3 regions of the Streptomyces sp. NPDC053427 genome follow, and region 3 is predicted to be linked to each of the others. Evidence: predicted binding sites of a transcription regulator. Region 3 holds the regulator's gene; each other region holds the start of a gene.
The links. The regulator HrcA, encoded in region 3, represses chaperone genes, less so after heat shock. The targets are predictions, from matches to a motif close to TTNGCACTCNGNNNNNCNGAGTGCNAA.
Positions count from the first base shown of each region.

Region 1: the regulator HrcA is predicted to act here: its motif matches at 6,990-7,016, upstream of groES (co-chaperone GroES).
Region 2: the regulator HrcA is predicted to act here: its motif matches at 8,101-8,127, upstream of groL (chaperonin GroEL).

Region 1 is NZ_JBITYA010000007.1:268,534-278,355, forward strand. Features, by position in the region: gene ACIGWZ_RS21375 (response regulator transcription factor) at 1-1, opposite strand, end outside; gene ACIGWZ_RS21380 (WhiB family transcriptional regulator) at 381-713, shown strand; gene ACIGWZ_RS21385 (LysR family transcriptional regulator) at 862-1,779, opposite strand; gene ACIGWZ_RS21390 (MOSC domain-containing protein) at 1,932-2,609, shown strand; gene ACIGWZ_RS21395 (SDR family NAD(P)-dependent oxidoreductase) at 2,660-3,433, shown strand; gene ACIGWZ_RS21400 (hydroxyacid dehydrogenase) at 3,675-4,661, shown strand; gene groL (chaperonin GroEL) at 4,770-6,398, opposite strand; gene groES (co-chaperone GroES) at 6,534-6,842, opposite strand; gene ACIGWZ_RS21415 (FtsW/RodA/SpoVE family cell cycle protein) at 7,324-8,694, shown strand; gene ACIGWZ_RS21420 (polysaccharide deacetylase family protein) at 8,721-9,599, opposite strand; gene ACIGWZ_RS21425 (methyltransferase domain-containing protein) at 9,682-9,822, shown strand, end outside.
Region 2 is NZ_JBITYA010000004.1:550,602-560,423, forward strand. Features, by position in the region: gene ACIGWZ_RS14145 (PTS transporter subunit EIIC) at 1-737, shown strand, start outside; gene ACIGWZ_RS14150 (hypothetical protein) at 761-970, opposite strand; gene ACIGWZ_RS14155 (hypothetical protein) at 967-1,197, opposite strand; gene ACIGWZ_RS14160 (helix-turn-helix domain-containing protein) at 1,308-2,150, shown strand; gene ACIGWZ_RS14165 (DUF397 domain-containing protein) at 2,131-2,433, shown strand; gene ACIGWZ_RS14170 (hypothetical protein) at 2,687-3,622, shown strand; gene ACIGWZ_RS14175 (TrmH family RNA methyltransferase) at 3,748-4,584, shown strand; gene ACIGWZ_RS14180 (phytanoyl-CoA dioxygenase family protein) at 4,603-5,364, opposite strand; gene ACIGWZ_RS14185 (hypothetical protein) at 5,525-6,172, shown strand; gene groL (chaperonin GroEL) at 6,311-7,936, opposite strand; gene ACIGWZ_RS14195 (cold-shock protein) at 8,218-8,421, opposite strand; gene ACIGWZ_RS14200 (MoaD/ThiS family protein) at 8,908-9,186, opposite strand; gene thrC (threonine synthase) at 9,248-9,822, opposite strand, start outside.
Region 3 is NZ_JBITYA010000002.1:315,746-325,567, reverse strand. Features, by position in the region: gene ACIGWZ_RS06195 (AMP-dependent synthetase/ligase) at 1-1,653, shown strand, start outside; gene ACIGWZ_RS06190 (SpoIIE family protein phosphatase) at 1,918-3,990, shown strand; gene hemW (radical SAM family heme chaperone HemW) at 4,047-5,279, shown strand; gene ACIGWZ_RS06180 (DUF3097 domain-containing protein) at 5,387-6,220, opposite strand; gene ACIGWZ_RS06175 (MBL fold metallo-hydrolase) at 6,263-7,000, opposite strand; gene hrcA (heat-inducible transcriptional repressor HrcA) at 7,217-8,233, shown strand; gene dnaJ (molecular chaperone DnaJ) at 8,236-9,369, shown strand; gene ACIGWZ_RS06160 (nitronate monooxygenase) at 9,525-9,822, shown strand, end outside.

The DNA of each region.
Region 1 (9,822 bases), on a different contig from region 3:
TGACCGCCCTCCGCAGCTGATGCGCGTCACCTTGAGCCTCCAGGCTGGTACGTATCGTCACCTGTGCGATTGACGGCCCTCGGACACCTGCCCGACGACTACCTCTGCCAACCGCCTCCGCACACTCAACGACGGTCACTCGAAAGAGTTACGGCTTCGGTGACCGTCTTCAGCACGCTCCGTAAGGAGCCGGATACGCAGACGGCATCTCGGGCGACCGGCATCCGCGCGTGCACCCTATGCCCTATTTGGCTCTCTTGCTTCCATTTTCGCGGAGTCTGCGACTAGATTCGCAATGAGTCATATTTACATCTACTTAGACGGTAGATGTACGTTCTGAGCACCGAGCCCGAATCAGCATCGCTTCGAGGGGACAAGCAATGGCAGATTTCTCCCGCCTCCCGGGCCCGAACGCAGACCTCTGGGACTGGCAGCTCCTCGCCGCCTGCCGCGGCGTGGACAGTTCGCTCTTCTTCCACCCCGAAGGTGAGCGCGGAGCGGCCCGCAGCGCGCGTGAGACATCGGCGAAGGAGGTGTGCATGCGCTGCCCCGTGCGGGCCGAGTGCGCGGCGCATGCCCTGGCTGTCCGCGAGCCCTACGGGGTCTGGGGCGGACTGACCGAGGACGAACGCGAGGAACTCATGGGCCGGGCCCGTCATCGGCTGATCCCCGCGACCTCACTGACCGGCCAAGCGGGCATGAGCGGCCCCTGATCGTCCGGAGCGGATCAGTAACGAGGAAACGTTTCTTCAGAACGACCCGAGACCCCACGGATGAACCGGCGGGCCCACCGCGCCCCGTCGGTGCGCGTCCGACCTGCGCGCTCCCGCTCCGTGCGGCCGGTCGGCGCCCGGACGCCCCTCAACGCGCGCGACCCGCGGCCTCCACCAGCTGATCGAGCATCGCCTCCACGGCCGGGACCCGCGCCAGATCCGGCAGCGTGAGCGCGACGATCTCCCGGTGCACGGCCGGCTCCATCCGTACCGTCGTGGCCCCCTTGGGCCGTACCGACGCCAAGGTGAGCTCCGGCAGCGCGGCGACCCCGAGGCCCGCGCCGACCAGCCCGATCACCGCCGGATAGTCGTCCGTCGCGAAGTCGATACGGGGCGTGAAGCCCGCGCTCTCACACACCTCGACGAGATGCCGGCGGCAGCGCGGGCAGCCCGCGATCCACGGCTCGTCGGCCAGCTCGGCGAACCCCGCCGCCTCCGCCTTCGCCAGCCGGTGGCCGTCCGGGACCAACCCGATCAGCCGATCCTTCAGGATCGGCCGAGCCACCAGGTCGTCCCACTCCGCCCCGGCCGCCGGGTCCGCCCCGCGCACTTCCGGGTATCGGAAGGCCAGCGCGATCTCGCAGTCGCCGTTGCGCAGCATCTCGATCGAGCGCGGCGGCTCGGCCTCGACCAGCGAGACCCGGGTTCCGGGGTGCGCGGCGCGCATCTTGGCGAGCGCGGTCGGCACCAGCGTCGAGCTGCCCGAGGGGAACGACACCAGCCGCACCCGCCCCGCGCGCAGGCCCGCGATGGCCGCGACCTCCTCCTCGGCGGCGGTCAGCCCCGCCAGGATGCCGACGGCGTGCCGTACCAGCGCCTCACCCGCCTGGGTCAAGCGCGTCTCACGGCCCGTACGGACCAGGAGCGGAGTGCCGGTGGCCTGCTCCAGGGCCTTCATCTGCTGGCTGACGGCGGGCTGGGTGCAGCCCAGCTCCCGCGCGGCGGCGGAGAAGGAGCCGGTCCGGGCGACGGCGCGCAGGACGCGGAGATGACGGGCCTCGATCATGCTTCGAGTATAAGCGAGTCTTGGATTGATCGCGGAAAGTTGGTTGCGGTCTTTGGGGGCGCTTCGGGCGGCGCAGCGGGCCGCGCGGGGGGCGGCGCGATGGCTTAGCGTGACGCTATCGACCACGGACGGAGCGGCGTAGGGAGCGCGGTGTGCAGCTGCTGACCGTGAATGTGGGACGGCCCCGGCCGTCCGCGGCCGCGCGCGCCGGCACGGGTATCGACAAGCGTCCGGCGACCGGGCCGGTTGCGGTCGCCGCCCCGGGGCCCAAGGGCATCGGGGCGAGCGGGCTCGCGGGCGACGCGGTGGTCAACATCCGTCATCACGGCGGGAACGACCAGGCCGTGTACGCCTACGCCCGCGAGGACCTCGACGACTGGGAGCGGGAGCTGGGCCGCGAGCTGGCCAACGGCGCCTTCGGCGAGAACCTCACCACCTCCGGCGTCGAGATCACCGCCGCCCGGATCGGCGAACGCTGGCGGATCGGGCCGCGGCTGCTGCTGGAGGTGACCTCGCCGCGCATCCCGTGCCGGACGTTCCAGGAGTGGCTCGGCGAACCCGGGTGGATCAAGCGCTTCACCCGGGCCGCGGTGCCCGGCGCGTATCTGCGGGTGCTCGAACCCGGCGAGATCCGCGCCGGGGACGCCGTGCAGGTGGTGCACCGGCCCGGCCACGAGGTGACCCTCGCGCTGATGTTCCGGGCCCTGACCACGCAGCCGGAACTGCTGCCGCGGCTGCTCGACGCGGGCGAGGCGCTGCATCCGGAGGCGCGGGCCAAGGCGCTGAAGCGTGCGGAGCAGGCGAAGCAGGCAGGGCGGGCGGGGAATTGAGCATCCGTTCGGGGTGGGGGTTGCGCGACCCGGACGGATAGCGTGCCCGTATGACGACTGCATTGATCACGGGATCGACGGCGGGCATCGGGGCGGCCTTCGCCCGGCGGCTCGCGAGCGACGGACACAACGTGGTGCTGGTGGCGCGCGACGAGAAGCGGCTGCGCGAACAGGCCACCGAGCTGCACGACCGGCACGGCATCGAGGCGGAGGTGCTGGTCGCCGATCTGGCGACCGAGGAGGGCATCGGAGCCGTCGAGGCACGGCTCGGGGAGTCCAAGCACCCGGTGGATGTGCTGGTGAACAACGCCGGCTTCGGCAACAAGGGCGAGTACCTCGAAGTGCCGATGGCCGACGAGCTGACGATGCTGAAGGTGCACTGCGAGGCGGTGCTGCGGCTGACCTCGGCGGCGGTGCGCGGGATGCGGGACCGGCGGCGGGGTGCGGTGGTCAATGTGGCGTCGGTGGCCGCTTTCGTGCCGCGGGGCACGTACGGGGCGAGCAAGGCGTGGGTCGTGCAGTTCACGCAGGGGGCGGCGCGGGATCTGGCGGGGAGCGGGGTGCGGCTGATGGCGCTGTGCCCCGGGTTCGTACGGACCGAGTTCCACCAGCGGGCCGGGATGGGGACGGACAACATCCCCTCGTGGATGTGGCTGGATGCGGACAAGCTGGTGGATGCGGCGATGAAGGATCTGACGCGGGGGAAGTCCCTCTCGATTCCGGATCCGCGGTACAAGGCGCTGATGGGCGCCGTGAAGTTGGCGCCTCGGGGGGTGCTGGGGGGCCTTTCCTCTCGTACGGGGCGGAAGTACGGGCCTCGTTAGCGGGTCGTCCGGTGCGGGTCCGCCGCGGCGCCGGGCCCGCACGGCATCGCCGCTACGGCCCGGCGCCTCCACCGTGGCGCCCGGGACGCCGACGGGTCGGAGCGCCACCCGGGCATGGCTTCCCCGCCAACGGTCAAGAGAAGGACACATGACCGCATCAGCCTCCACCGGCCCCAACGACCCGCCCACGGGAGGGGACGGCGCGCAGGACGTGGGAAGGCGCCCCAGCCTGCTGCTGTCGATGGGCCCCGGCATCGCCGCCCGGCTGCTCACCGACCGCCACCACCGCCGCCTCGCGGCCCTCGCCCGTACCGACTCCCACCTCGTCGCGCACGACCTGGCCGCTCCCACCCCCCAGGTCGCCGCCGCCCTCGCCCGCGCCGAGGTGCTCCTCACCTGCTGGGGCGCCCCGCCGCTCACCGACCGGGTGCTGGCCGCCGCGCCCCGGCTGCGTGCCGTCGTCCACGCCGCCGGCTCCGTCAAGCACCACATCACCGAGGCCTGCTGGCAGCGCGGCATCGCCGTCGCCTCGGCCGCCACCGCCAACGCGCTGCCGGTCGCCGAGTACGCCCTCGCCGCGATCCTCTTCGCCAACAAGCGCGTCCTGCACGCCGCCCACCGCTACCGCACCCTGCGCGCCCCGCACGACTGGCAGCACGAGCTGACCGGCTCCGGCAACTGCGGCCGCACCGTCGGCGTCATCGGCGCCTCCCGCATCGGCCGCCGCCTCATGGAACTCCTGAGCCCCTTCGACCTGCGGGTCCTCCTCCACGACCCGTACGTGGACGCCGCCGAGGCCGCTCGCCTGGGCGCAACCGCGGTACCCCTCGACACCCTCTGCGCCGACAGCGACATCGTCACCGTCCATGCCCCTCAGCTGCCCGCCACCCGCCATATGCTCGGCGCCCGCGAGCTGGCTCTGATGCCCGACGGCGCCACCCTGATCAACACCGCCCGCGGGTCCCTCGTCGACGAAGCGGCCCTCCTCGCCGAGCTGCTGACCGGCCGGCTGAGCGCGGTACTCGACGTCACCGACCCCGAACTCCCGCCCCCCGACTCCCCGTTGTACGACCTCCCCAACGTCCTGCTGACCCCGCACATCGCCGGCTCCCTCGGCGGCGAGCTCCACCGCCTGGCCGACCTGGCCCTGGACGAACTCGAGCGCTACACCCGGGGGCTGCCGTTCAGCGATCCCGTACGGCCGGAGGGGCTGGGCCACTCGGCATGAGGCGGCGGCCGACGGTCGCGGCCGCGGTGCCGACGGGCGTACGGCCGAGGCCCGGCCCCCGCGTTGAGCGGGGACCGGGCCTCGAGCCGTACCGGATTACTGCACGCGTCAGTGCGAGTGGCCGTGACCGTGGCCGTGACCGGCCTCGGCCTCTTCGTCCGCCGGCTTCTCGACGACCAGGGTCTCGGTCGTCAGCAGCAGCGAAGCGATGGAGGCGGCGTTCTCCAGGGCGGAGCGGGTGACCTTGACCGGGTCGATGACGCCGGCCTTGACCAGGTCGCCGTACTCGCCGGTGGCGGCGTTGAAGCCCTGGCCCTTGTCCTGCTCGGCAACCTTGGCGGTGATCACGTAGCCCTCGAGGCCCGCGTTCTCGGCGATCCAGCGCAGCGGCTCGACCGCGGCGCGGCGGACGACGGCGACACCGGTGGCCTCGTCGCCCTCCTTGCCGAGGTTGCCCTCGAGCACCTTGACGGCGTGGACCAGCGCGGAGCCACCACCGGAGACGATGCCCTCCTCGACCGCGGCGCGGGTCGCGGAGATGGCGTCCTCCAGACGGTGCTTCTTCTCCTTGAGCTCGACCTCGGTGGCCGCACCCACGCGGATGACGCAGACGCCACCGGCGAGCTTGGCGAGGCGCTCCTGGAGCTTCTCGCGGTCCCAGTCCGAGTCGGTGGACTCGATCTCGGCCTTGATCTGGTTGACCCGGCCCTCGACGTCGGCGCTGTTGCCGCCGCCGTCGACGATGGTGGTGTCGTCCTTGGTGACGGTCACGCGGCGGGCGGTACCGAGCACGTCCAGGCCGGCCTGGTCGAGCTTGAGGCCGACCTCCTCGGCGATGACGGTGGCACCGGTGAGGGTGGCCATGTCGCCGAGCATCGCCTTGCGGCGGTCACCGAAGCCGGGGGCCTTGACGGCCACGGCGTTGAAGGTGCCACGGATCTTGTTGACGACGAGGGTGGAGAGCGCCTCGCCCTCGACATCCTCGGCGATGATCAGCAGCGGCTTGGAGCCACCGGCCTGGATGACCTTCTCCAGCAGCGGGAGCAGGTCCTGGATCGAGGCGATCTTGCCCTGGTGGATGAGGATGTACGGGTCCTCGAGGACGGCCTCCATCCGCTCCTGGTCGGTGACCATGTACGGCGAGAGGTAGCCCTTGTCGAAGGCCATGCCCTCGGTGAAGTCCAGCTCCAGGCCGAAGGTGTTGGACTCCTCGACGGTGATCACACCGTCCTTGCCGACCTTGTCCATCGCCTCGGCGATCAGCTCGCCGACCTGCTTGTCCTGCGCGGACAGGCCGGCCACGGCGGCGATGTCGGACTTGTCGTCGATCGGGCGGGCGGTGGCCAGCAGCTCGTCGGAGACGGCCTTGACCGCCGCGTCGATGCCCTTCTTCAGGGCGGCCGGGGAGGCACCCGCGGCGACGTTGCGCAGGCCCTCGCGGACCAGCGCCTGGGCCAGCACGGTGGCGGTGGTGGTGCCGTCACCCGCGATGTCGTTGGTCTTGGTCGCCACCTCCTTCACGAGCTGGGCGCCCAGGTTCTCGTACGGGTCCTCGACCTCGACCTCGCGCGCGATGGTGACACCGTCGTTGGTGATGGTCGGGGCGCCGAACTTCTTGTCGATGACGACGTTGCGGCCCTTGGGGCCGATCGTCACCTTGACCGTGTCGGCAAGCTTGTTGACGCCGCGCTCGAGGGCGCGACGGGCGTCCTCGTCGAACTTCAGGATCTTCGCCATGAGTTGCTTCAAGTCCTCTCGTTGCGATCGTCGGCCTCGCCGCCGTGACCGCTATCGCTCATACGAACTGCGCCCCTGCCCCGGGTTGTTTAGACGCGGGAACCAGGGGCGCAGATCAAGGCAAAACCGGGTGACTTACTTCTCGACGATCGCGAGAACGTCGCGAGCCGAGAGAACGAGGTACTCCTCGTTGTTGTACTTCACCTCGGTGCCGCCGTACTTGCTGTAGAGCACGACATCGCCGACGGTGACGTCGAGCGGAAGACGGTTGCCGTCCTCGAAGCGGCCCGGGCCCACGGCCAGGACGACGCCCTCCTGGGGCTTCTCCTTGGCGGTGTCCGGGATGACCAGGCCAGAGGCCGTGGTCTGCTCGGCGTCGAGCGGCTGGACCACAATGCGGTCCTCGAGCGGCTTGATGGCAACCTTGGAGCTGGTGGTCGTCACGATCCGACCTCCCCCTTCGGAGATCTCACGGGGTTAACTGTCTGAGGTGGCGACCAGGTGGATCCGTCGTCGCGGGTGCCGGACCTGCCCGTCGCGCATACTTGGCACTCCCCGGTGGAGAGTGCCAACGCCGAGACTATGACGCGGTTAGCACTCGGTCAAGCGGAGTGCCAATCGGGCCGCGGCCTGTCGCCCGCGCGGGCCCTCTGCCGTCACCGGACGGCGAAATTCGGACACACCTCCCGCATCGGCCGCAACCGCACCCCGCGCTCCCTCGTCTCTTTCTCCGACCACCGAACCGACTGTCGAACGACCAGCGAGCCGACGCCCCGGCCCTGCCACCACAGGCCGCGGCTCCGACCGACCAGCAGACCCACCGATGGCGTACGAACCGATGGCGAGGACCCGCGTGCACGGACCGACCAGCGTTCCCCGGGCGGCCCGGCGCAGGCAGCGGCAGGAGAGCGACGTCGAGCGCACGATGACGTTCGCCGCTCTCGCCCAGGCCCCCGACCGCCGCCGGACCGAGGCCTGGCTGCTCGCCCTCGTCGTCCTGATCACCGTCTTCGGCTACGTCTACACCGGCCTGTCCATGACCGGACGACTGCCCGACAACCTGCTCGGGTTCACCGCCATCATGTTTTCCGTGGCGTGGCTGCCCCATCTGGTGCTGCGCCGCTTCGCGGCCCGCGCCGATCCGCTGATCCTGCCGCTGTCGACGCTGCTGACCGGGCTCGGGCTGGTGCTGCTGAGCCGCCTGGACCTCACCTACGCCGCCACCCCCTCGCTCAAGATGCCGCAGGCGGCACCGGGACAGCTGGTGTGGACCGGGATCGGGGTGGCGGTCTGCGTCGGGGTGCTGATGGTGCTGCGCGACCACCGGCACGTGCAGCGGTACATCTATCTGACGATGGCGGTCGGGCTGGCGATGCTGATGGCGCCGGCGTTCTTCCCCGGCGACACCTTCGGCGCCAAACGCTGGATCTTCCTCGGCCCGCTGTCGCTCCAGCCCGGCGAGTTCGTCAAGATCGTGATCGCGGTCTTCTTCGCCGGCTATCTGACCGTCAACCGCAACGCCCTGGCGCTGACCGGCCGGCGCGTCCTGGGCGTACAGCTGCCCCCGGGCCGCCAGCTCGCGCCGATCTTCACCATCTGGGTCGTCAGCCTTCTGGTGCTCGTCTTCGAGCGGGACCTCGGCACGTCACTGATCTTCTTCGGCGTGTTCGTGATCATGCTGTACGTGGCGACCGAGCGCACCAGCTGGGTGATCTGCGGGCTCCTGATGGCCGTGGTCGGCGCGGTCACGGTCGGCTCCATCGAGCCGCACGTCCACGGCCGGGTCACCGCCTGGCTGGACCCCATGGCCGCATTCACCCCGAAGGGCGTCGCGGACGGGCTCTCGAAACAACTGGGAGACGCGCTCTTCAGCTTCGGCAGCGGGGGCATGACCGGCGCGGGCCTGGGCCAGGGCCGTCCCGAAATAGTCGGCTTCGCCGGCAACAGCGACTTCATCCTCACCACCGTCGGCGAGGAGCTGGGGCTGGCCGGGGTGATGGCCGTGGTGCTGCTGTACGCGCTGCTGGCCCAGCGCGGCCTGCGGGTGGGCCTGGCCTGCCGCGACGCGTTCGGCAAGCTGCTGGCGGTCGGGCTCTCCAGCGCGCTGATGCTCCAGGTCTTCGTCGTCTCCGGCGGCGTCACCGGGCTGATACCGCTCACCGGCAAGGCGCTGCCGTTCCTCGCCAAGGGCGGCTCGTCACTCGTCGCGAACTGGGTGATGGTCGGACTCCTGCTGCGGATCAGCGACACCGCCCAGCGCCGCCGCGAGCCGGTGGGCCCCCCGCCGCGGCCGTAGGGAGCGCCGTCCCCCGACCGGCCCGCTCACACGTAGTCCTCCAGCTGCCCGACGGCAAAGCCCTGTTCGCGGGCGGTCCGCAGCAGCTCGCGCGCCGCCTCCGGCAGCGCCCCGTGCCGGTCCCGGCGGAGGTCGGAGCGGGCCAGGACGATATCGCCGGGGTGCAGCCGGCGGCCCCGCTCGCGGTAGGCGATCCGGCCCGGGAAGACCTCCTCGTTCCAGAGCGGCACGGCGCGCACGCCGCAGGCGGCCGCCATCCGCAGCGTGTCCAGCGTGTACGCGCCGAACGGCGGCCGGAAGAGCCCCGGCCGCTGTCCGCCCTCGCGCCGCCGGAGGTCCGGCTGCCCGCAGATCGCCGTACGCTGCGCCGCCACGGGAAGCGCGGGCAGCGGGCGAGCCTGCTCCGTGGGGAACGCGCTGTAGGGGACGTCGAGTTCGCGCATCATCCGGACGAAGTCCGGGTCCTTCGCATCGGCCTCGTCGACCGTCAGGAACACGACCCGGGCGCGGGTCGGCACCCGGGCGATCACGGCGGGCAGGCCCACGCCGCCGCCCCGGGAGAGCCGCGGCTCGGTCGTCAGGAACGGCTTGAAGGCCGGCGGCCGCGGCGGGCTGAGCGGCGCGCCGGCCAGCCCGTACCGCCTGGCCGCCGCCGCCTGGCGCGCCTGCGCCCGCTCCAGCATCCGGGCCTGGGACAGCAGCGCGCCGGCGTCCGGGGCGACGACGGTCGGCCCGGCCCCCGGCTCGTTGTCGAGCAGGTCCTCGCCGCGCACCACGCCGCAGCCCGCGGCCAGCAGTCCGAGTACGGAGAGGGCCGCCAGGCCCCGAGCCCTGGCGGCCCCCGCGACCGCACCCGCGCCCTCGTCCCGCACCCGAACGGAACGGAAAAGTCTGACAATCTGCATAACTCGGATTTTGGCAGCGCCCCACCCCCTCGCCACGGCGACACAACCCACCACGCCGAAGCGGTCAGCCGACTGGCCCACAATGGGGCAGGTGACCGACCTCGACACCTTCTCCGCGCTGCTCGCCCCCGAGGGACAGGAGCTGCTGGCCGCACTGCGGGACCACGATCCGGCCGACGACCTGGCCGCCGCGACCCGGCTGCGCCGCAGCCACCCCGCGCCG
Region 2 (9,822 bases), on a different contig from region 3:
AGGTCTCCACCGCCATCGGCACGTTCGCCAACTGGCTGCTCTCCCACGGCGGCGCGATCGCCGGCTTCGTCCTGGGCGGCCTCTTCCTCCCCCTGGTCATGCTCGGCCTCCACCAGGCCCTCATCCCCATCCACACCACCCTGATCGAGCAGCAGGGCTACACCGTCCTGCTCCCCATCCTCGCCATGGCCGGCGCGGGCCAGGTGGGCGCCGCGATCGCCGTCTACCTGCGCCTCCCCCGCAACGGCTCGATCCGTACGACCATCAGATCCGCCCTCCCCGCGGGCTTCCTGGGCGTCGGCGAACCCCTCATCTACGGCGTCTCGCTGCCCCTCGGCCGCCCCTTCATCACCGCCTGCATCGGTGGCGCGTTCGGCGGCGGCTTCGTCGGCCTCTTCAACCAGCTCGGCGACACCGTCGGCTCCACCGCCATCGGCCCCTCCGGCTGGGCCCTGTTCCCGCTGGTCAAGGGCAACCAGGGCATCGGCGCCACGATCGCGGTCTACGCCCTGGGCCTGCTGGTCGGCTACGTCGTCGGCTTCCTGGCCACCTATTTCTTCGGCTTCAGCAAGCAGATGCTCGCCGCCCTGAACGCCGCCCCCGACGCCGCCGCACCCACCCCGGCCGACGCCCCGACCACCGCCCCGGCCGCCCCGGCCGCCGCATCCGACGGCCCGACACCCGACGGCCCGACGCCCGACGACTCGCCCCCCGACAAGGAGCCGGTCTCCGCCTGAGGCGCCCACCCGCCCGCGCCCGTTCACGGCAGCCTGCTCATCCGGTTCAACTCGGCCACCTTGGCGCGCAGTTCGTCCCGGGGCTCGGCAGGCCGCAACGCGCCGGGCGGGCAGTCCCACTCCCGCCCGCCACCGGGCGGCCGCAGCTGCACATACGGCCCCACCTGCCCCATGACCTTGCCGATCCGCCCGTCCCGCCCGTCCACGACGTACCGGCCGCACACCACGCTCACGGCCGCCGCTCGACCAGCACCTCCACGAGCCGGCGCGCGGTGCCGAGGTTGCACCGCCCCAGCTCGATGAGCGGCCTCATCGCACGGCTCAGCTCCGACACCGGATCGACCCCCAGCGACGGCAGGTTGACGCCCACCGCCCGCAGCGCGAGGTCCAGCTCCGCGACGATCTCCTCGGCGTCCCGCGATGCGCCGCCCACGGCCTCCGCGCTCTCCACTCCCACCATCACCCTTCACTCTGGGTTCGTCATTACGCACCCAGCGTGGCGAATGCCGGTCTAGCCTGGCCAGAGGCGCAGATCCAACATCCACCCGTGTGCGACAGGGAGTTGCTGCGATGCCGGGACCCAGGAAACTCGACCCCTCCTCTTCACCCCGCGCCATGCTCGGCGCCGAATTACGCCACCAGCGCGAAAAGGCCGGACTGACCCAGGAAGAGCTGGGCGCGTTCCTCTTCGCCAGCGGGTCACTCATCGGCCAGCTGGAGGCCGGTACGCGGCGGATGATGCCGGAGTACGCCGAGAAGTTCGACGAGATCCTCACGACGGACGGCTACTTCGCCCGCAACTGCGTGGCCGCGACGAAGTCGAAGTACCCCGACCACTTCGCCGAGGCTGCGGAGGCGGAAGCGATCGCGACGACCATCAAGGAGTACGCGCCGCAGCTGATTCCGGGCCTGCTCCAGACGAGGGCCTACGCGCGGGCGGTGTTCCGCGCGTACCAGCCGACGGCGACGGACAACGTCATCGACGAGCTGGTGGAGGCGCGACTGGAACGCGGACGCCTCCTCGACGATCCGACAACGCCGTTCGTGTGGGCGGTCCTCGACGAGGCGACGCTACGGCGCGAGGTCGGCGGCCCCGAGGTGATGTCGGAGGCCTTGCGCCATATCGCGGAGCTGGCGCGACGCCACCGGATCATCATGCAGGTGATCCCGTTCTCGGCGGGTGGCCATGCGGCGATGCTGGGCACCCTCAAGCTGATGCACTTCGAGGACGCGCCACCGCTCGTCTACCTCCAGGGCCCGAACACAGGGAAGCTGGAGGATGACCCGGCCACGGTCGCCCGCCACCAACGGACCTACGACTTGGTGACAGCCAGCGCACTCTCGCCCGAAGAATCCCTGGCCTTGTTCGAATCCTTGGCCGAGGATTACGCCCATGACGAGCATCGGACATGAGTACGACCTGACCCATGCCACCTGGCACAAGTCCACCTACAGCGGCGGCGACGGCGGTGACTGCCTGGAGGTCGCCCGCGACTTCCCCGGCGCCGCCCGCTGGCGCAAGTCCAGCTACAGCGGAGGCAGCGGCGGAAACTGCCTCGAAGTCTCGGACGACCTGCCCGGCATAGTGCCCGTCCGCGACTCGAAGGACCCGCACGGCCCGGCGCTCGCGTTCCGAATACCGGCCTGGTCGGCATTCGTCGCCGACATCAAATCGGGAGCCCTGCGAGGCGCCTGACACACCGGCTCGGGATCCGGGGCTCAAGCCGCGGATTCCGAGCCCTCTCTCCAAGGAATGGGCGGGAGAAAACTACCCACCCACCCTCCCAACCCCCGCGCGTACCAGCGAACATGACCATGCGTGATCAGGTTGCAACCGCGCGTCGAGTCGGTCTAGCGTGCGTCGCAACAGCACCCACACATGCGACGACCCCGACAGGTGGTAGCACACCTGCCAGGGTCTGACCATCAAGATCGATTCGAGCGATCTCATGGCTTCGGAAGACTCTAGCGCTGCCCTGCCCGCGCACGCAGCCCACCCTCCCCACCCCTCCGCCAAACCCGGCTACGGGAAACGCGGGGCACCCGATCAACACCCCCGTAGGGCAGCCGACTTCGCGCACCTCCCCCGGCGCGAGGCCTCCATCGCGGCCTACCTCGACCGGCTCCCCGACGGCGCGGACGTTTCCGTAAAGACGCTGGCCAGGGTGTTACCGGACTACGGCCAATGCGCCCTCCGCACCGCCCTCCGCCGCCTCTCCGAGGCCGGCCACCTCCGCCGCATCACCGAGACCCTGCCGAGTGACAACGGCAGCGTGCGCTGGGTGACGCGTACCTACTTCTCCCGCACGCCCCGCGACGACGCCTGGTGGATGGCCTTCCGCGCCGGAAACGTCCCCGAGGACGCCCCCGCGAACGTCCCCGCCGCCGAGCCACCCCCTCGGCCCCAGCACCCCCAACACCGGCCCCGCACAAGGGCATACGACCTCCTCGCCACCCTCGGCCGCACCGAACCCCGCATGACACTCTCGGCCGCCGACTGCGCCGCCCTCGAACCACTCGCCGAGGAATGGCTCACCCGCGGCGCCACCCCGGACCACTTCCTCCACGCCCTCACCACGGGACTCCCTCCGGAGGGCGTCCACCACCCGGGCCGCCTCGCCCGCAACCGCCTGCTCACCAAGATGCCGCCACCCGCACCGGAACCGCCCCCGGCCACGCGCCCACCCCTCCGCATCATGGAATGCACCGCCTGCCGCGCCCCCGGCCGCCCCGACGCCCTCCCAGGCGGCATCTGCGGCCCCTGCCGGGGCGAGGGCTCACCCACCCCGTCGAACGGCCGCGACCCCGCCGACATCCGCGCCCGCGTCCGGCAGTTGCGCAACGCGGCCCGCGTACCCGAGCGAAGCCCCGCACCGGCCCCGTAGAGCGGAACGCCCGAACGGGCTTGGAAATCAAGGGCGTTGAGTACCACTTCCCGCGGCGGCCGCTCTCCGCCCACCGTCTAGAGTCGGCTTCAGCGTCAACCGGGCGACGACAGGTAGGAGGCCGGGTGCCAGCGGCCCAGCGGGTTTCAAGCCGGAATGCTCGTTTCCAGCAGTGGGAGTCCTTTCTCTCGAACCGGAACAAGCGGACGAGGGCCAGGGAGTTCCTGGTGCACGGGGTCCGGCCGATTTCGCTGGCCGTGGAGCACGGCTGGACGATCCGCACGCTGATCCATGACGCCGAGCGCCCCTTATCGCGTTGGGCGGAGAACCTGTTGCGCACGGTGCAGGCCGAGCGGGTGGCGATGGCCCCCGGCCTGCTGGCCGAGCTGGGCGAAAAGACCGAGGACGCTCTCGAGATCGTGGCGGCCGTCGAAATGCCCGCCGACGACCTCGACCGGATAAGGGTGCGCGACGACTTTCTCGGCGTCGCCTTCGACCGCCCCACCAGCCCCGGAAACATCGGCAGCATCATCCGCTCCGCCGATGCGTTCGGCGCCGACGGACTGATCGTCGCCGGCCATGCGGCCGACGTGTACGACCCGAAGTGCGTGCGGGCCAGCACCGGATCGCTGTTCGCGCTGCCCTCGGTCCGGGCGCCCTCGCACCGTGAAGTGACCGAGTGGCGGGAGGCCGTACGGGCCAAGGGCACGCCGATCGTGATCGTCGGAACGGATGAGCACGGCGACCGCGACGTCTTCGACTTCGACTTCACGCAGCCGACGCTGCTGGTGATCGGCAATGAGACGTCCGGGCTCAGCAATGCCTGGCGGGAGGCGTGCGATCACCTCGTCGGCATCCCGATGGGCGGAGCGGCGAGTTCGCTGAATGCGGCGAATGCGGCGACCGCGGTGCTGTACGAGGCCTCCCGGCAGCGCATCGCCGCCGGGAAGCGGGCCCGCTGACGCCGGGGCAGGAAGGCGTCAGGGGCGCCCCAGTCCCTTCCGTACCGCCCGCTCCACCGGTGTCGGCGATGCTTCGCCGAGATCGAGCAGACCGGTCGGATCCAGCGGTGGCTGCGCCATGAACCGAGGTACCCGGCCGCGATGCGGCTGGGCGGCGTGGACGAGGAACGGATGGCACAGGTACACGTCACCCGCTGCGCCGGTGGCGGCGACCTCGCGGCGGCCCTCACTGGCGGGGACGGCGTCCTGGCACAGCGCGAACCACTCGCGGCCTTCGTCTCCCGCATCGGCCAGCAGCGGCGGAACGTCCAGGTGCGAACCGACGCGCACCCGCGTCGGGGCATCCTCCGGGCCGACGTCGGAGAACAGGAACAGCATCAGGAGCGCCCGGCCGCGGGAGCGCAGATTCACTCGGTACTCCCCGCCGTCCCCGGCAAAACCGGCCTCCAGATGCCAGCCGTCGTCGCCGGGTTCCTCGTCGCTGGGGAACCGCAGCGGAAACGTGCCCAGGCCACCCGGTGCATTCCAGCGCCCCGCCCCCACGAGCTGGTCGTACGCCTCCTGCAGAGCCTTGGTGTTGGCCGCCTCACGAAACGGTGGAGTGGCAAACCCTCCGAGGCGAATGACCGGCTTCGTCCAGGTCGAGGGGTCGTCCGGAGCGCAGCCGCTGGCTTCCCACAACGCGGCCCGGCAGCGGTCGACCGTTGCGTGGGGCACCGCGCCGGGAAGCCGGACGAACCCCTCCTCGACGAACGCCTCGACCTCGTCTTCGGTCAACATCCGCAACGCACCCTCATCGGCTCGACAACCCAAGCAAGCAAAAGAATCACGACCGGGGAAGACGACGACAACCGATTTTTTCCTGACACCCACCAGGCCCCGCATGCACGGCAGTTGAGGCGGTCGAGGGATTGTCAGTGGCAGCGCTTACCGTCGAGACATGACAGATCTCTACACCGTGTCCATCACGGCCGTCGAGGAGCGGACCCTCCGCGCGAGGGTGCATCTCATCAACCCCGATGCCGCATACGTCTCGGAGAAGGCCACCTTCCCGCTTGCCCTCCTGCTGGACGCCTGGTTCGTCCTGTCGAAGGGATTTCTGCACAACGAGGCCTCCCGTGGCGGCAGGGGCGACCGCCTCCCGATACCCGAGGAGGAGGCCGGGCGGATCGTCGCGGGCATGCGGCTGAAGGGCGAGTTCCAGGAGCTCCACGACCTCGCCGTCGGCAAGGAGATCCAGCTCAGCGCGACCGAATTCACTTCGAGTCCCCCGGACCGGGCGGAATTCGCCCGACGCGCGGCCGGCATCGTGACCTCGTACGAGGTCGGCCGGATCCAAGGCCTGCCGCTCTACAGCGAAGTGGCGGCGATGGAGGACGCGTACGACCCCTGGCATCCGGGCGAGCGCGAGGAGCTCGCGGAGATCCACGACGAGGTGGATCCGGACTACGAGCGCGCCTGGACCCTGATACGGACCCGCCCCTTCAGCCAGTGGCCCTCCGCGGACATCGCCGCGACGGTGCGGGACGCGGGCTATCTGGAGCACATGGTGAGCGGCATGCGGTGGTCCACGGCCCACGCGGGCTAAGGCCTGTCCGGGGGCGTGCCCTTCGACGGCGCTTGCGCCCCACAACGCCGCCGGGGCGGCACCCCTCCGAAGAAGGGTGCCGCCCCGACGAACGTCTGGACGTGTGGTCCGGGAGGACCAGCAGTCTGATCCGTTGGATCAGAAGTCCATGTCACCGCCCGGCATGCCGCCGCCGGCGGGGGCAGCGCCCGCCTTCTCCGGCTTGTCGGCGATGACGGCCTCGGTGGTGAGGAACAGCGCGGCGATGGAGGCGGCGTTCTGCAGCGCAGAGCGGGTCACCTTCGCCGGGTCGAGGATGCCCTCGGCGATCATGTCGACGTACTCGCCGGTGGCGGCGTTCAGACCGTGGCCGACGGCCAGGTTGCGCACCTTCTCCACGACGACGCCACCCTCGAGACCACCGTTGACGGCGATCTGCTTGAGCGGGGCCTCCAGGGCGAGCTTCACGGCGTTGGCGCCGGTCGCCTCGTCACCGTCGAGCTCGAGCTTCTCGAAGACCGCGGAGGCCTGGAGCAGGGCGACGCCACCGCCGGCGACGATGCCCTCCTCGACGGCCGCCTTCGCGTTGCGAACGGCGTCCTCGATGCGGTGCTTGCGCTCCTTGAGCTCGACCTCGGTCGCGGCACCGGCCTTGATGACCGCAACACCGCCGGCGAGCTTCGCCAGGCGCTCCTGCAGCTTCTCGCGGTCGTAGTCGCTGTCCGAGTTCTCGATCTCGGCGCGGATCTGGTTGACCCGACCCTGAACCTGGTCGCTGTCGCCGGCACCGTCGACGATGGTGGTCTCGTCCTTGGTGATGACGACCTTGCGGGCACGGCCGAGCAGGTCGAGACCGGCGTTCTCCAGCTTGAGGCCGACCTCCTCGGAGATGACGGTGCCACCGGTGAGGATGGCGATGTCGCCGAGCATGGCCTTGCGGCGGTCACCGAAGCCCGGGGCCTTGACGGCAACGGACTTGAAGGTGCCACGGATCTTGTTGACGACCAGGGTCGACAGGGCCTCGCCCTCGACGTCCTCGGCGATGATCAGCAGCGGCTTGCCGGACTGCATGACCTTCTCGAGCAGCGGAAGGAGGTCCTTCACGTTGCCGATCTTGGAGTTGACGATCAGGATGTACGGGTCGTCGAGCGACGCCTCCATACGCTCCATGTCGGTGGCGAAGTACGCCGAGATGTAGCCCTTGTCGAAGCGCATACCCTCGGTGAGCTCCAGCTCCAGACCGAAGGTCTGGGACTCCTCGACGGTGATGACGCCTTCCTTGCCGACCTTGTCCATCGCCTCGGCGATGAGCTCGCCGATCTGGGTGTCGGCGGCGGAGATGGAGGCGGTCGAAGCGATCTGCTCCTTGGTCTCCACGTCCTTGGCCTGCTCGAGCAGGGCGGCGGAGACGGCCTCGACGGCCTTCTCGATGCCGCGCTTGAGGGCCATCGGGTTGGCACCGGCGGCCACGTTGCGCAGACCCTCGCGCACCAGGGCCTGGGCCAGGACGGTCGCGGTCGTCGTGCCGTCACCGGCGACGTCGTCCGTCTTCTTCGCGACCTCCTTGACCAGCTCGGCGCCGATCTTCTCGTACGGGTCCTCGAGCTCGATCTCCTTGGCGATGGAAACACCATCGTTGGTGATCGTGGGGGCGCCCCACTTCTTCTCGAGGACGACGTTGCGGCCCTTGGGGCCGAGGGTGACCTTGACGGCGTCGGCGAGCTGGTTCATCCCGCGCTCGAGACCGCGCCGTGCCTCCTCGTCGAACGCGATGATCTTGGCCATGTGAAGTGGTCCTCCCGGACATCGGGGTGGATTGCTCCGGACCGCGCTGGCGCCCGCGACGGACGGCCTGCATGCCGTGTGGTTCCTTGCCCCACCCGGCCTGCGGGCCTCACCGACCCGATCCTTGGTTATCACTCTCACCCGGAGAGTGCTAACGCCAATGATTAGCACTCGACCCCCTCGAGTGCAAGCGTGCAGGGTGGGCCGCCCGCTACGCATACAAGAAGGTCCGCACCCCTCCAGGGGTGCGGACCTTCCCTACGCTGCAGTCGGTCGGCGCCTCAGCCGGCCACCCGGACCATGTCCGCCTGCGGCCCCTTCTGGCCCTGCGAGATCTCGAACTCGACCCGCTGGCCCTCCTCAAGGGTGCGGTAGCCGTCCATCTGGATCGCGCTGTAGTGGACGAATACATCCGCACCACCGTCGACCGCGATGAAGCCGTACCCCTTCTCCGCGTTGAACCACTTGACGGTGCCCTGAGCCATGCCTAACTCCCCTATTACTGGCCCTTGCGCAGGACCGCACTCCGCGGACCCGGGTCAGACCTCACCCCGCGAAAGGCCCGTGGGGTGTGCGCCGGAACGCGTCGACCGCCGCTGAATGTATCTGCACCAATGCCCAGCGCAACAGGTCAATCGGACGAGAATTCCGACGCCGAAGAATCGGCAATTATGCGGTGAAGTCCCCTTACGCCAGGGCAAGTCGGGCCGGGCATAGCTCACGTATCCGACAAATGCTGCACACACTTCGGGCACAACTCATCGCGATCACATATGCGTTGGGCACGCGCGCGGGGTCGTACGAGGGTCATACGCGAGTTGTACGAGGGCTCATACGAAGAAGATCGCCCCCATGGTATCGCCTTTCGGAACATGGAATTGCCCCATCCGCTTTTGGGCGGATGGGGCAATTCTCGTCACTCAAGCCGATAGATGGCGCAATTTGGCCCCCGGCGGCAATGCGGCAGCCGTTCAGCAGCCGCCGGCCACCGCCGGAATGATGGAGACGCCCGCGCCGTCCGGCGTCGGCGTCTCCAGGCCCTGCTCGAAGCGGACGTCGTCGTCGTTGACGTAGACGTTCACGAAACGGCGCAGCTTGCCCGCGTCGTCCAGCACGCGGGCCGCGATCCCGGTGTGGTTCTTCTCCAGGTCGGAGATCACCTCGGCGAGGGTCGCGCCCTCGGCGACGACCTCGGCCTCACCGCCGGTGTACGTGCGGAGGATGGTGGGGATGCGGACCTTGACGCTCATGGGTTCTGCCTTCCAGCGACTACGGGTGCGAGTTCAGGAGGTACGGGTACGGATCCGGGGCTCAGCCGGCCAGGCCGGCCGCGCGGAACGCGTCCAGGTCGGGCCGGATGGTGGCCGTGGGCCCGGAAGCGACGGCGTCAAGCGTCTTGAGGCCGTCACCGGTGTTCAGGACGACGGTGGTCAGGGCCGGGTCGAGCAGACCGTCCTCGATGAGCTTCTTGGTGACACCGACGGTCACCCCGCCCGCGGTCTCCGCGAAGATCCCTTCCGTCCGCGCCAGCAGCTTGATGGCGTCCACGACCTGCTCGTCGTTGACATCCTCCACCGCGCCGCCCGTACGACGCGCGATGTCGAGGACATAGGGCCCGTCGGCCGGGTTGCCGATGGCCAGCGACTTGGCGATGGTGTTCGGCTTCTGGGGGCGTACGACGTCGTGCCCGGCCTTGAAGGCCGTCGACACCGGCGAGCAGCCCTCCGCCTGGGCACCGAAGATCTTGTACGGCTTGTCCTCGACCAGGCCGAGGGCGATCAGCTCCTTCAGCCCCTTGTCGATCTTCGTGAGCTGGGAGCCGGAGGCGATCGGAATCACGATCTGGTCCGGCAGGGTCCACCCCAGCTGCTCGCAGATCTCGTACG
Region 3 (9,822 bases):
GCCAACACCCGCGTCGAATGGATCCTGGCCGACCTCGGTGTGCTGTGCTCCGGTGCCGCCACCACCACGGTCTACCCCAGCACCAACACCGAGGAGACGGCCTACATCCTGGCCGACTCCGGCAGCCGGGTACTGATCGCGGAGGATGCCGGGCAGCTCGCCAAGGCCCGCGAGAAGCGCGCCGAACTGCCCGACCTCGCCCATGTCGTGGTCATCGAGGAGGCGGACGCACAGCCCGCCGAGGGCGACCCCGACGGCTGGGTGCTCTCGCTCGCCGACCTGGAGAAGCGCGGCGCCGCCCATCTGGAGGCGAACCCGGACTGTGTGACGGAGCGGGTCGCCGCGCTGCGCGCCGACCAGCTGGCGACGCTGATCTACACCTCGGGGACCACCGGCCGTCCCAAGGGCGTACGGCTGTCGCACGACTGCTGGGCGTACATGGCCCGCGCGATCGAGGCGACCGGGATGGTCGCCGAGGAGGACGTGCAGTATCTGTGGCTGCCGCTGGCGCATGTCTTCGGCAAGGTGCTCACCGCCGGGCAGATCTCCGTCGGGCATGTGATCGCCGTGGACGGCCGCGTCGACAAGATCATCGAGAATCTGCCGGTCGTCCGCCCCACCTACATGGCGGCCGTCCCGCGGATCTTCGAGAAGGTCTACAACGGCGTCGCGGCCAAGGCCCGGGCGGGCGGCGGCGCGAAGTACAAGATCTTCCAGTGGGCGGCGGGAGTGGCCCGCGAGTACGCCAAGGTCTCGCAGGACAGCTTCCGGCGCACCGGCAACGCCTCGGTGCCGTTCGCGCTGGGCGCCAAGCACAAGGTCGCCGATGCGCTGGTCTACGGCAAGCTGCGCGAGGCGTTCGGCGGACGGCTGCGCGCGGCCGTTTCCGGCTCGGCCGCGCTCTCCCCGGAGATCGGCTACTTCTTCTCCGGCGCCGGCATCCACATCCTCGAGGGCTACGGCCTGACGGAGTCCAGCGCCGCCAGCTTCGTCAACCCCGGCGAGGCCTACCGCACCGGCACGGTCGGCAAGCCGCTGCCCGGCACCGAGGTGCGCATCGCCGAAGGGGACGGCGAGATCCTGCTGCGCGGCCCCGGCATCATGCAGGGCTACCACGGCCTGCCGGACAAGACCGCCGAGGTCCTGGAGGAGGACGGCTGGTTCCACACCGGCGACATCGGCGAGCTGTCCGCGGACGGCTATCTGCGGATCACCGACCGCAAGAAGGACCTGATCAAGACCTCCGGCGGCAAGTACATCGCGCCGGCCGAGGTGGAGGGCCAGTTCAAGGCGGTCTGCCCGTTCGTCTCCAATGTGCTGGTGCACGGCGCCAACCGGAACTTCTGCACCGCGCTGATCGCCCTCGACGAGCCCACGATCATGGGCTGGGCCAAGGAGCACGGCCTGGGCGGCAGGACGTACGCCGACGTCGTCGCCACCGACCAGGTGCGCGCGCTGATCGACGGCTATGTCGAGCGGGTCAACGAGGGCCTGCAGCGCTGGCAGCAGATCCGTAAGTTCCGGCTGCTGCCGCGCGACCTGGACATCGAGCACGGCGAGGTCACCCCCAGCCTCAAGGTCAAGCGGCCGGTGGTGGAGCGGGCGTTCAAGGACCTGCTCGACGAGATGTACGCCGGGGCGCGGGAGGCGTAGCGGCACGGCCGGGCAGGGTGGTCCGGGGTGGCGCGTACGCCGTCCCGGACCGCCCCGTCCCTCGTACGGACGTCCTTCCTCCGGTTGTCCACACAGGTCCACCAACGGACATCCCGCACATGTCGGCCAACTCCCCTGGCGTGTCAGCCGAATCGCCCCCCTTGAGCACCAACTTCGGTGACTCCGCGCTTATGGCTGCCCTCGGTCTGTCACTCTGTCGGTGGCGCATCCGGCGCTGACGCGCAGCTGCTCGGGAGTTGGTCTATGAGGACGACAACTTCACCACCACCGGACTCACTACCGGACTCGCCACGGGACGGCTCCACGGCCGCGCCTGCGGCATCCGGCAGCCACCCCGGTGGCGGGTACTCCCGCGCCGCCTGCCTGCCCGGTGACCCGCGGGCCGCGGCCGCCGCCCGGCAGTTCGTCCGGACGGTGTTCGCCGACTGGACCGCCCAGGCGCTGCCCGGCTCGCCGGACCTCACCGAGCGCCTCGCGGACGAAGCGGTACTGCTCGTCAGCGAGCTGGTCACCAACGCCGTGGTGCACGCGGGCACCGCCGTCGAACTCCGCTGCCGCCTGGAACCGGCAACCGGGCCCGATCCCTACGAGCACCCGGAGTCCGACCCCGGAGGCCCGGACGGCACCGGCGTGGTCATCGAGGTCTCCGACCACCACCCGGCCCGGCCGGTGCGCGCCCGCGAGGAGGGCCCGACGTCCGAAAGCGGCGGCCACGGACTGCAATTGATCAGCGCGGTCGCCGAGTCCTGGGGCATCACCTACCGCCGCGCCATGAAGACCGTGTGGTTCCGGCTGCCCGCGACTCCGGACGGCGTCGCCCGGCCCGAGCCGGAGGGCGCCGTCGACAACCAGCTCCTGCAGCGCGGACTGCGTGCCGCCGAACTCCTCGCGCCCACCCCGCGCCGAGCCGTCCGCCAGGTGTCCGAGGGCGACTGGGTGCACCAGGGCGCCCTCTCCTTCCTCGCCGAGGCCTCCGACCTGCTCTCCGGCCAGCTCGACGCCGACCAGGTCGCCTCGCTCGCCGCCCAGCTGACGGTGCCGCGGCTCGCCGACTGGTGCGCGGTGTGGCTGCACGACGGCGACGGCGGCGCGCCCGGCCGCGGCATCGAGGGGGACGGCGAGGCGCAGCGGCTCGCGCGCGTCTGGCACTCCAGCGAGAGCCTGATCGATGCCCTGCGCACCGTCCTGGAAAAGGACCCGCCGCCGATGGCGGGCGGCGAGACGGGCCTGAGCAGCACCCCCGCCGCGGTCCGCTGGCCCTGGCCGCCGGAGCCGGGCGGCTACGGCCCCGGCGGCGCGGCCCTGGCCTGCCCCCTGGTGGCGGGCGGCCGCCGGCTGGGCACCCTGCTGCTCGGCCGGTCCGGCCTGCTCCGGTTCCCCGACGAGGTGATCGGCCTGGTGGAGGACCTGTGCCGCCGGGTCGCCCGCGCCATGGCCACCGCCCGCGCCTACAGCCGCCAGGAGCGCATCAGCCAGGTCCTGCAGCGCCGGCTGCTGCCCCGGGGGCGGGCGCAGGTGCCCGGGGTGGAGTCGGCGGTGGTCTACGAGCCCCGCGAGGGCGCCTGGGCGGGCGGCGACTTCTGGGACCTCTTCGACGCCGGTGACGGCCGCTGGTGCTTCGCCCTCGGCGATGTGTGCGGCAGCGGCCCGGAGGCCGCCGCGGTGACGGGCCTGGCCCGCCCGGTGCTGCGGCTGCTGGCCCGCGACGGCTTCGGCGTCGCCGAGGTCCTCGACCGCCTCAACAAGACGATGGCGAGGGAGGCCGCCGATTCCGTCGCCGCGGTCGCCGCGGCCGTGGCGGCCGCCGGAGCGGGCGCCGAGGCCCCCGTCGAGATCCGCGACGAGGGCGAACAGGCCCGCTTCCTGTCCCTCCTCTACGGCGAGATCGTGCCGTACCACGGCTCCGGCGGCGCCCGCTGCACCCTCGCCAGCGCCGGCCACCCGCTCCCGCTGGTGCTGGGCGCCGACGGCGCGGTCCGGGTGGTCGCGGCGCCCCAGATGCTGCTGGGGGTGGTCGAGGATGCGGCGTACGTCAGCGAGTCCTTCGACCTCTGCCCCGGGGAGACGCTGCTGTGCGTGACCGACGGCGTGACCGAGCGCCGCTCGGACGGCCGCCTCTTCGACGACGAGGACGGCCTGACCACGGCCCTCGCCGCCTGCACGGGCCTCGGTGCCACCGCCGTCGCCGAACACATCCGCAGCACGGTCCACGCCTTCGCGCCGACGCCGCCGGACGACGACCTGGCGCTGCTGGTGCTCCAGGCCGCGGGGCCGGGGACGGCGGCGGAGCGGACGGGCGGCGCGGGCCTGCCCTGACCGCCCCCGCCATGACGGACACCGGACCACCCCCGTCATGACGGACAATGGACCCCATGCCTTCCGCACTGCCTGATGGTGAGCCGATGCCCGAGGACGGGGCACTGCCCCGCCATGCGCTGACCGGGGCGGCCGGGCGGCCCCTCGGCTTCTATCTGCATGTGCCCTACTGCGCGACCCGCTGCGGCTACTGCGACTTCAACACCTACACCGCGAGCGAGCTGCGCGGCTCCGGCGGCGCCCTGGCCTCCCGCGACAACTACGCCGACCATGTCGTCGAGGAGATCCGGCTGGCCCGCAAGGTGCTCGGCGACGACCCCCGCCCCGTCGAGACGGTCTTCGTGGGCGGCGGCACCCCGACCCTGCTGCCCGCCGCCGACCTCGGCCGCATGCTGGCGGCCATCCGCGACGAATTCGGCCTCGCACCGGGCGCCGAGATCACCACCGAGGCCAACCCGGAGTCCGTCGACCCCCGCTACCTCGCCGAGCTCCGCGAGGGCGGCTACAACCGCGTCTCCTTCGGCATGCAGAGCGCCCGGCAGCACGTCCTGAAGATCCTCGACCGTACGCACACCCCCGGCCGCCCCGAGGCGTGCGTCGCCGAGGCCCGCGCCGCCGGTTTCGACCACGTCAACCTCGATCTGATCTACGGCACCCCCGGCGAGACCGACGACGACTGGCGGGCCTCCCTGGACGCCGCCCTCGGCGCCGGCCCCGACCACATCTCCGCCTACGCCCTGATCGTCGAGGAGGGCACCCAGCTCGCCCGCCGGATCCGCCGCGGCGAGGTCCCGATGACCGACGACGACGTCCACGCCGACCGCTATCTGATCGCCGAGGAGCGCCTCGCCGCCGCCGGTTTCACCTGGTACGAGGTCTCCAACTGGGCCACCACCGAAGCCGCCCGCTGCCGCCACAACGAGCTGTACTGGACCGGCGCCGACTGGTGGGGCGCCGGCCCCGGCGCCCACAGCCACGTCGGCGGCGTCCGCTGGTGGAACGTCAAGCACCCCGGCGCCTACGCCCAGGCCCTGGCCGAGGGCCGCTCCCCGGGCGCGGGCCGCGAGATCCTGCCCGACGAGGACCGGCGGGTGGAGCGCATCCTGCTGGAGCTGCGACTGGTGGAGGGGTGTCCGCTCGACATCCTCGCGCCGGAGGGGGCGCGGGCGGCCGCCCGCGCGTTGGCCGACGGGCTGCTGGAGGCGGGGCCGTACGAGGCCGGGCGGGCGGTGCTGACACTCCGCGGGCGGTTGTTGGCTGACGCTGTGGTGCGGGATCTGGTGGACTGATACCCGTGTGACTGACGCGATGCGACGGTCCTGCGGGCCAGGTGCCCGTCTACCTGATCATCGATCCCGTCATGGGCCGGTGCATCCTCCTCGCCGAGCCCCCGGCGTCAGACCGCATCGCCTGCCGTAACGAAGTCGATCAACTCCTCCACCCGCCCGAGGAGTTGCGGCTCCAGGTCCTTGTACGACCGCACGCAGCCCAGGATCCGCTGCCACGCCGCCCCGGTGTTCTCCGGCCAGCCCAGCGCCCGGCACACGCCCGTCTTCCAGTCCTGACCGCGCGGCACCCTCGGCCACGCAGGGATCCCCACCGAGGAGGGCTTCACGGCCTCCCACACGTCGATGTACGGGTGGCCGACCACCAGCGCATGCGCTCCGGTCACCTCGGCCGCGATCCGCGACTCCTTCGAGCCGGGCACGAGATGGTCCACCAGGACGCCCAGCCGGGCATCCGGCCCCGGCGCGAAGCCCCGCACGATCGCCGGAAGGTCGTCGATCCCCTCCAGGTACTCCACGACCACGCCCTCGATGCGCAGATCGTCGCCCCACACCCGCTCGACCAGCTCCGCGTCGTGCCGCCCCTCCACATAAATGCGCCCGGCGCGCGCGACCCGGGCGCGGGCGCCGGGCACCGCGAGTGAGCCGGACGCCGTACGGGCGGGGCCGCTCGGCGCCGGCCGGCCCGACGGGCGTACGAGGGTGACGACGCGCCCCTCCAGCAGGAAGCCGCGCGGCACCATCGGGAAGACCCGGTGCTTGCCGAAGCGGTCCTCCAGCGTCACCGTCGGGCCCTCGGCCGTCTTCTCGCAGCGGATCACGGCGCCGCAGAAGCCCGTGGTGACCTCCTCGACGACCAGGTCGGGATCGGCGGCCACCTCGGGGGCGGGCCGCTGCTTCTTCCAGGGCGGGGTGAGGTCGGGGCCGTACTGCTTGCTGCGCATGGGGTCCAGTTCTCTCGGGGCGTCGGGTGCGGGCGGGCGCGGTCAGGAAGACGGCGGCACGCCGAAGCGGATGGCGAGGGCGTCCCGCTGGGCGCGCACGAAGGCCGCGTCCACCACGGCCCCGTGCCCCGGTACGTACACCGCCTCCTCGCCGCCCAGGGCCAGCAGCCGGTCCAGCGCGGCCGGCCACTGCTGGGGCAGCGAGTCCAGGCCGGCGTTCGGTTCGCCGGACTCCTCGACCAGGTCACCGCAGAAGACGATCTCCCGGGCGCCGCCCCGGCCCGGCACCAGAACCGCCAGATCGTGGGCGGTGTGACCGGGGCCGACATTGGCGAGCAGCACCTGCCGGTCGCCGAGGTCGACGGTCAGTTCGCCGTGGACGTGGTGGTGCGGGCGGACGAGGAGGTCGGCGGCCTCCGCGGCGGCTTCCGGGGCGAGGCCGTGCCGTACCGCGTCCCGCCGCAGCTCGTCCCGGTCGCGCCCGAGCAGATCGCCCACCCCGGCCGCGCCGAACACCTCGACGCCCGCGAAGGCGGCGGTGCCCAGAACATGATCGAAATGCGGGTGGGTGAGAGCGACATGCGTCACTTCCCGGCCCAGCACGCCGCGGATGGCGCGGCGCAGATCGGCGCCGTCGCGGATGGACGCGCCGGTATCGACGATCATCACCCCGGCCGATCCGGCGATCACGCCGATCGTCTCGTCCCAGCCCGGCATCCGGCGCCGCGCGACGCCTTCACCGAGCTGTTCCCACCCGGCCTCTTCCCAAGCAGTGTGCATACCGAGACGCTAGCTCCCTCGCGATAGCGTTGCCCGACAGACCGGCCACAACGGCCGATCACGGTCATCGTGCGGCGCTTCGCCGGCCGATCGTTGCGGCGGCTCTTGCCGCAGCTGTGCTACCCGGCCGTACACTGGCTTCCGGGTCTGGCACTCGGCCCGTGTGAGTGCCAGGAGTGACGAGACGGCAACCCGGCTGGACTGGAGGTGCGCAGAATGCTCAGTGAACGCAGGCTCGAAGTGCTGCGCGCCATCGTCCAGGACTATGTCGGGACGGAGGAGCCGGTCGGCTCCAAGGCACTCACCGAGCGCCACCAGCTGGGCGTCTCCCCGGCCACGGTCCGCAACGACATGGCGGCGCTGGAGGACGAGGGTTTCATCGCCCAGCCGCACACCAGCGCCGGGCGGATCCCCACCGACAAGGGCTATCGCCTCTTCGTCGACAAGCTGGCGGGCGTCAAGCCGCTGTCCTCCCCGGAGCGGCGGGCCATCCAGAACTTCCTCGACGGCGCCGTCGACCTCGACGATGTCGTCGGCCGTACGGTCCGGCTGCTGGCGCAGCTGACCCGTCAGGTGGCGGTCGTGCAGTACCCGTCCCTGACCCGGTCCACGGTCCGCCATGTCGAGCTGCTGGCGCTGGCCCCGGCCCGGCTGATGCTCGTACTGATCACGGACACCGGACGGGTCGAGCAGCGGCTGATCGACTGCCCGGCGCCGTTCGGCGAGACGTCGCTCGCGGATCTGCGGGCGCGGCTCAACAGCCGTGTGGTGGGGCGCCGGTTCGCGGATGTGCCGCAGTTGGTGCAGGATCTCCCGGAGTCCTTCGAGCAGGACGACCGCGGCACGGTCTCGACAGTGCTGTCGGTGCTGCTGGAAACTCTGGTGGAGGAGACCGAAGAGCGGCTGATGATCGGCGGCACCGCCAATCTCACGCGCTTCGGACACGACTTCCCCCTGACCATCCGCCCGGTGCTGGAGGCCCTTGAGGAGCATGTGGTGCTGCTCAAGCTGCTGGGGGAGGCCAAGGACTCGGGCATGACCGTACGTATCGGGCATGAGAATGCCCACGAAGGCCTGACGTCCACATCGGTCGTCGCGGTCGGTTACGGTTCGGGCGACGAGGCAGTCGCCAAACTCGGCGTGGTCGGACCGACCCGCATGGACTACCCCGGAACGATGGGAGCGGTACGCGCAGTGGCACGTTACGTCGGACAAATCCTCGCGGAGTCGTAAAAGTGGCCACGGATTACTACTCGGTACTCGGTGTCAGTCGCGATGCCTCGCAGGACCAGATCAAGAAGGCCTTCCGTCGGCTGGCGCGCGAACTGCACCCGGACGTGAACCCGGATCCCAAGACCCAGGAGCGGTTCAAGGAGATCAACGCCGCTTACGAGGTGTTGTCGGACCCGCAGAAGAAGCAGGTCTACGACCTCGGCGGCGACCCGCTCTCGCAGGCGGGCGGCGGTGGCGCGGGCGGCTTCGGCGCCGGCTTCGGCAACTTCTCCGACATCATGGATGCCTTCTTCGGCACGGCCTCGCAGCGCGGCCCGCGCTCGCGCACCCGCCGCGGCCAGGACGCCATGATCCGGCTCGACGTCGAGCTGAACGAAGCGGCCTTCGGTACGACCAAGGACCTCCAGGTCGACACCGCCATCGTCTGCACGACGTGCAGCGGCGAGGGCGCGGCGCCCGGCACCTCCGCGCAGACCTGTGACATGTGCCGCGGCCGCGGTGAGGTCTCGCAGGTCACCCGGTCCTTCCTCGGCCAGGTCATGACGTCGCGGCCCTGCCCGCAGTGCCAGGGCTTCGGTACGGTCGTGCCGACGCCGTGCCCCGAGTGCGCCGGCGACGGCCGGATCCGCTCCCGCCGCACGCTCACCGTCAAGATCCCCGCCGGTGTCGACAACGGCACCCGCATCCAGCTCGCGGGCGAGGGCGAGGTCGGCCCCGGCGGCGGCCCGGCCGGCGACCTCTACGTCGAGATCCATGAGCTGCCGCACCCGGTCTTCCAGCGGCGTGGCGACGATCTGCACTGCACGGTCACCATCCCCATGACGGCGGCGGCGCTGGGCACGAAATGCCCGCTGGAGACGCTGGACGGGGTGGAGGAGATCGACGTCCGGCCCGGCACCCAGTCCGGCCAGTCGATCCCGCTGCACCAGCGCGGTGTGACGCATCTGCGCGGCGGCGGCCGCGGCGATCTGATCGTCCATGTCGAGGTGCAGACGCCCACCAAGCTCGACCCCGAGCAGGAGGAGCTGATGCGACGGCTCGCCAAGCTCCGGGGTGAGGAACGCCCGACGGGCCAGTTCCAGCCGGGGCAGCAAGGGCTGTTCTCTCGGCTGAAGGATGCGTTCAACGGGCGGTAGGTGAGTCGGCCGGGGGTTCCGGGGGTTGTCCCCGGGGTGCGCTGTCAGCCGGGGCAGCAAGGGCTGTTCTCCCGGTTGAAGGATGCGTTCAACGGGCGGTAGACGGGGCCCGGCCCCGGTTCGGGGTGAAGCGGTGGGCGTGACACGATGTGGTCATGCCCACCCCGCTCAGCGATCTCTGCCGCTACCCGATCGTGCAGGCCCCGATGGCGGGCGGCGCCGCCCGCCCGGAGCTGGCCGCCGCCGTCAGTGAAGCCGGTGGTCTCGGCTTCCTCGCCGCCGGTTACAAAACCGCCGACGGCATGTATCAGGAGATCAAACAGCTGCGCGGGCTGACCGGCCGGCCCTTCGGCGTGAACCTGTTCATGCCGCAGCCCAGCCTCGCCGACGTCACCCCGGTCGAGGTCTACCGCGAGCAGCTCGCGGGCGAAGCCGCCTGGTACGAGAGCCCGA